2 regions of the Erwinia sp. 1181_3 genome follow, and region 1 is predicted to be linked to the other one. Evidence: predicted binding sites of a transcription regulator. Region 1 holds the regulator's gene; the other holds the start of a gene.

Region 1 (3,162 bases):
GGTGAGAAGCGCACAAAACTGTCACGTCCCAGCCAGATGACGGCAAAGAATTTCTGGATACCATTCAACATGCGCAGATGCGGCTGTTCGTCACCCTGTACCTCACGGCCCGGCGCACGACCAAACATCACTGATACCGGCACCATTTGCACATCCAGATCGGGATGATTGCGGTGCAGATCGAGATAATCGTGGAACAGCTTGACCGACTCAAGATTCGGAACAAAGTACGGGAACAAGCGCGGGCCATCATGAATAAACACATGGCGTGGCAATACCGTACCGTCGATCTCCAGAGGTTCCAGAGGATCGGGCAGGTCTTGTTTGCGACACTGCTCACGCAGTGCAAGGAGATCGGCCTTTGAATCATAAGGCAGCACATACATAATAGGGCGCGACGTATCAAGCCCGAGTTCGGCAACCGGCTCAGCCGGAATTGCTTTACTTTTTACCAGTAGTTTTACTGGAAGATTCAATAAGTTATAATATAATTTACGCCAACCTGACATAGACAACATGAAGCCTCTTGTTAGCAAAGCGCCGCAAGCATACCAGAAAGCGCCAACAGAATCTGTGGTGTTAAAAAACCTGTAGTTCCACTCATTGACGTTAAACTTCTCAAAGGGTTCCCTGATTATGGCAAATAATGTCACCGGACTGACGCGAATCATAAAAGCAGCCGGGTATTCGTGGAAAGGCATCCGCAGCGCGTGGCAGCATGAAGCCGCTTTTCGTCAGGAAGCCGTCGCGGCGATCATTGCGATTATCATTGCCTGCTGGCTGGACGTAGATGCCATTACCCGTGTGCTGCTGATTGGCTCGGTCATGCTGGTCATCATTGTCGAAATACTCAACAGTGCCATCGAAGCGGTCGTCGACCGTATCGGCAGTGAAATACACCCCCTTGCAGGCCGGGCCAAAGATATGGGTTCTGCGGCCGTGCTGTTGACTATCTTGCTGGCAATTTTTGTTTGGATCATGCTGTTAGTGCCACATTTGCGATGAGTTTTCCAAAAATCGCCACAAACTGCATTTCGCCCAACTTTAGGTTTTCAATGTCTAAATACCTGTATATACTCACAGTCGACTGTATAAACAACCAGGGGGCGGAATGAAAGCACTAACGGCGAGGCAGCAGCAGGTTTATGACCTGATTCGCGACCACATTAATCAAACTGGTATGCCGCCGACGCGCGCAGAGATCGCTGCGCAACTTGGTTTCCGTTCCCCGAATGCGGCTGAAGAACACCTGAAGGCCTTAGCCCGTAAAGGCGTGATTGAGATCGTTTCTGGTGCTTCCCGCGGTATTCGCCTGATGATGGAAGAAGAAGACGGTCTTCCACTGATTGGCCGGGTTGCCGCCGGTGAGCCACTGTTGGCAGAGCAGCACATTGAAGGGCACTACAAAGTTGACCCTGACCTGTTCAAGCCTGGCGCTGATTTTCTGTTGCGCGTCAGTGGGATGTCGATGAAAGACATCGGTATTATGGACGGCGATCTGTTAGCGGTACATAAAACGGAAGATGTGCGTAATGGGCAGGTTGTGGTTGCGCGCATTGATGACGAAGTGACAGTGAAACGCCTGAAAAGGCAGGGTAATACGGTGCAACTTTTACCAGAAAACCCGGACTTCAAACCTATCATTGTCGACCTGCGTCAGCAAACGCTGACTATTGAAGGTCTTGCTGTCGGCGTTATTCGCAACGGCAACTGGCTGTAATCGTTACTCCCCGCTAAATCCTGCGCGCTGCTTCTGTGGCGCGTATTATCATCTGTAATCGCTTTAGCTCTGATGGGTTCTGATGAAACTGCTCACCTCTGCGGATAAAAGCCTCTGGCGGCTGGCGCTGCCGATGATCCTTTCTAATATTACCGTGCCACTGCTTGGTCTGGTCGATACCGCCGTGATCGGCCATCTTGATAGCCCGACGTATCTTGGTGGGGTGGCGATCGGCACAACCGTAACCAGCTTCCTGTTTATGCTGCTACTGTTTCTACGCATGAGCACCACCGGGCTGACTGCCCAGGCATTTGGAGCCAGTGATAAATCCGCACTGGCACGTGCATTGATGCAGCCGCTGCTGCTCGCTTTGCTGGCCGGCCTGCTGTTTATCCTGCTAAGAACACCCATCACTCACTTTGCTCTGGGCCTGACCGGTGGCAGCGAAGACGTTCTGCACCAGGCGGCACTGTTTATGCAGGTGCGCTGGCTCAGTGCTCCCGCAACGTTGGCCAATCTCGTGCTGCTTGGCTGGCTCCTTGGGGTGCAGTATGCGCGTGCCCCTGTGATCCTGCTGGTGGTGGGTAATCTGGTCAATATCCTGCTGGATCTGTGGTTTGTTATTGGCCTGAAGTGGGGTGTACAGGGCGCGGCAGCGGCTACCGCAATAGCTGAATATGTCAGTTTTATTGTTGGTCTGCTGCTGGTATGGCGGGTGATGAAACTGCGTGGTCTGTCAGTAAGGTTGATGCTGAGTGCCTGGCGCGGTGATGTGGGGCGCCTGCTGCGCTTAAATCGCGACATCATGCTGCGTTCTCTGTTGTTGCAAATCTGCTTTGCGTCGCTGACTATCTTTGGTGCCCGTATGGGGAATGATGTGGTGGCGGTCAACGCGGTATTGCTGATGTTCCTCACCTTTACCGCCTATGCACTGGATGGCTTCGCCTATGCGGTTGAGGCCTGTTCTGGAGAAGCCTATGGCGCGCGCGACAGTAAGCAGTTACTCAGCGTCTGGCATGCTGCCTGTCGGCAGTCGTTACTAGTTGCAGCAGGGTTTTCTCTATTTTATGCCCTGTTTGGTGAGCAAATTATCGCGCTGCTGACGTCTCTGGAACCGCTTCGCCAGCTTGCCGATCGGTATTTATGGTGGCAGGTGCTGATGCCATTAGCGGGTGTGGGCTGTTATTTGCTGGATGGGATGTTTATCGGTGCCACCCGCGCCAGTGAGATGCGCAACAGTATGGCCGTCGCAGCACTGGGCTTTGGTTTGGCGCTGTTTAGCGTGCCGTGGCTGGGTAACCATGGTCTGTGGCTGGCAGTCACGTTGTTCCTGCTGCTGCGCGGTGTCTCCCTGTGGGTCATCTGGCGTCGTCACTGGCGTAAGGGAACCTGGTTCGCGCAGTGACACATTTGGTTACGTAACGCGCCGCTTCGCTAGTTCA
Region 2 (3,162 bases), on a different contig from region 1:
TCAGGTAATAGCAGCGACGATCGTGATCCGCGAGATAGACCGAACAGACTTCGGTTTGCATCGCCACACAGATTTCGTTAACCAGAATATCCAGCGCCTCGGTAAGCCGGGGCGCTGCCGCCACTTTCTCAACTATTTCGCGTAGCTGTGTGAGCATAATCTACGTGGCTTAACCTCTCTTCCGTCGAAAACCTGGCGCATTTCGCTGTACGGTATTCTCCTGCAGGGGCATAACCACACTGGCAAACTCTTTCATCACGCGGCGGTAAACATCGCGTTTAAAAGAGACCACCTGGCGTACCGGATACCAAAAGCTCACCCAACGCCAGCCGTCGAACTCTGGCGTGCTGCTGGTTTGCATATTGATATCCGCGTCATTGCACATCAACTGCAGAAGATACCACTTCTGTTTTTGGCCGATACAAACCGGCTTTGTGTCCCAACGCACCAAACGTTTTGGCAACTTATATCGTAACCAGTTACGGGTGGATGCAAGGATGCGGACATCCTTGCGGTTCAAACCGACTTCCTCGAAAAGTTCGCGGTACATCGCCTGCTCCGCCGTCTCCCCTGCGTTAATACCGCCCTGGGGAAACTGCCAGGAGTGCTGACCAAAACGTCTGGCCCACAACACCTGTCCCTGCCTGTTACAAATTACGATACCAACATTCGGGCGGTAGCCATCATCATCGATCACCGGACTACCTCAAACTAAAACTGGATGTTCTGATTGTTTCATACTCCTTACAGACGGTAAACCACTGCTTTTAGGGGATGTGACTGCATCCGGCTGGGATAACTTGCCCTTTTTTGCAAAGTTATAAACAGATACCCGGATAAAAATGCGATCTTATTCACGTTTTCTGTGGATAGCTTTGTGCAGAACTCTGTTAACAGGTGGGGAAAACTTTTTGACTGGCACAGAGCGACTTTTTTAAAACTAAGAATAACCCCCTATTAATCATCATCTTTTGCCGTTAACCACAGGCTTTCAACCGCTTGTCATTTGGCTGTCATCATCCGATGATCGCCAACTGGTGAAAGATCGAACGCCTTGCACGTTATCCACAGAATATGCCGATTAGTTAGGCATGAAAAAGGTAAAATAGTGGAAAAGAGCCAACGTCGAGGCTGTAAATGGAAACAGTATTATTATAAAAAGTGAGTTATCCCACTTTTCTGTGGATAACTACCCCGGTGATCCTGTTCATTGTCGGTGGCAAGCCGGGTAAAACTGTAGAGAGAGGCTTTTTTTTACGTGCCTGATGCAATAAAAAAACATGATTTATCATGCTATTATTGGTGTTTTCCCCAGACCTGTCCGGGATATTTTCTCTGTGGGCAAATGACGGCTATTTTTTGAACAGATTACGGACGTGATGATGACTGGTGATCTCTACCTCGTTTCTCCGCCAGAAAATGAAGACGAACTGATGGCGCGCGCCGCCGCACTGGCCGGTTATACGCTGGGCGAACTGGCAGCGCGCATCCACCTGCCCATCCCACGCGATTTAAAACGCGACAAAGGCTGGGTTGGCCTGTTGCTGGAACGCTACCTCGGCGCCAGCGCCGGCAGTAAGCCAGAGCAGGATTTTGCCGGGATTGGCATTGAGCTGAAAACGATTCCGGTTGATGCCAGCGGCCGCCCGCTGGAAACCACGTTTGTCTGCGTGGCACCGCTGACCGGCAACAGCGGTGTCACCTGGCATAACAGCCACGTACGCCATAAGCTAACGCGAGTACTCTGGGTGCCCGTGGAGGGTGACCGCGCTATTCCACTGGAACAGCGCCATGTGGGCGCGCCCTTATTATGGAGCCCGGATGCCACAGAGGAGTTGCAGTTGCAGCGCGACTGGGAAGAACTGATGGATATGATCGTGCTGGGCCAGGTTGAGCAGATTACCGCACGTCACGGGGAGTTCCTGCAAATCCGGCCGAAAGCGGCGAACAGTAAAGCGCTGACAGAGGGAATTGGCCGTGACGGGCAGCCGATCATGACGCTGCCACGGGGTTTTTACCTGAAGAAAACCTTTACCGGCCCGCTGCTGGCCCGGCATTTTCTGCTATAAAAAACCCCTGTAAAGATTTTCCCGCTGCTGTAAACCTTAGGTATAATCGTCGTTTAGCTTTCGTTTAACTTTTATTAGAATTTAGGATGCAACATTACCATGTTTGACTGGATTGCCGATCCCAATGCCTGGTTAGCGCTCGGTACGCTAACGATCCTCGAAATTGTCCTCGGGATTGATAATATTATTTTCCTCTCGCTGGTGGTGGCAAAACTGCCTAAGCATCAACAGAATACCGCCCGCCGTATCGGTCTGGCTGGCGCCATGTTGATGCGTCTTGGCCTGCTGGCCTCGATTGCATGGGTTATCCGCCTGACGGACCCGCTGTTTACGCTGATGGATCATGCATTCTCAGCGCGCGATCTGATTCTGCTGTTTGGTGGATTATTCCTGCTGTGGAAGTCGAGCATGGAAATTCATGAAACCATTGAAGGCGGCGGCGGTGAGCACAACACCAATGTGCATTCATTTATCGGCGCTATCGTGCAGATCATGCTGCTGGATATTATCTTCAGCCTTGATTCCGTCATTACTGCCGTGGGCCTCTCCGACCATCTGGTTATTATGATGGCTGCCGTGGTGATCGCGGTACTGGTGATGATGTTTGCCGCGCGTGCTATCGGTGATTTTGTTGACAGACATCCGTCGGTGAAAATGCTGGCGCTGGCGTTCCTGATCCTCGTGGGTTTCACGCTGATGCTGGAAAGCTTCAATATTCACATTCCTAAAGGCTACATCTATTTCGCCATGTTCTTCTCTATGGCGGTGGAATGCCTCAATCTGGCACGCAATAAAAAACGTCCGCTGTAACATCACCTCCTTACCCGGCCTGTCGGGCTGGGTAAGGAAATAGTGGTGATGCAATGTCAATGGTGTGTTGTGCGCACGATCCATTTTCAGACTCATACTATTATCGCTACAGGGAAAATAGTTTATTACTACACTTATGCTGAAGTGTTGAGTAATGAAGAGTAAGGGAGACAACGATGAAGTGGATTTTTAGCGCAGCGGTGCTGGGCATGGCAGTATTAGCGAGTGGTTGCAGCAGTAATTATGTGATGGCAACCAAAGACGGCAAGATGATTATGACCGA

The links. The regulator LexA, encoded in region 1, represses DNA repair genes until DNA is damaged. The targets are predictions, from matches to a motif close to TNCTGTATGTACATACAGNA.
Region 2: a site for LexA is predicted at 1,130-1,149, ahead of mutH (DNA mismatch repair endonuclease MutH). Genes of this name have one in related genera too.

The regions. Positions count from the first base shown of each region.
Region 1 covers NZ_VTDE01000009.1:135,237-138,398, reverse strand. Annotated here, with positions in the region: gene plsB (glycerol-3-phosphate 1-O-acyltransferase PlsB) at 1-509, opposite strand, end outside; gene FY046_RS19025 (diacylglycerol kinase) at 637-1,005, shown strand; gene lexA (transcriptional repressor LexA) at 1,112-1,720, shown strand; gene dinF (MATE family efflux transporter DinF) at 1,803-3,125, shown strand.
Region 2 covers NZ_VTDE01000007.1:59,526-62,687, reverse strand. Annotated here, with positions in the region: gene ptsP (phosphoenolpyruvate--protein phosphotransferase) at 1-157, opposite strand, end outside; gene rppH (RNA pyrophosphohydrolase) at 170-697, opposite strand; gene mutH (DNA mismatch repair endonuclease MutH) at 1,383-2,069, shown strand; gene FY046_RS16960 (TerC family protein) at 2,169-2,879, shown strand; gene FY046_RS16955 (YgdI/YgdR family lipoprotein) at 3,056-3,162, shown strand, end outside.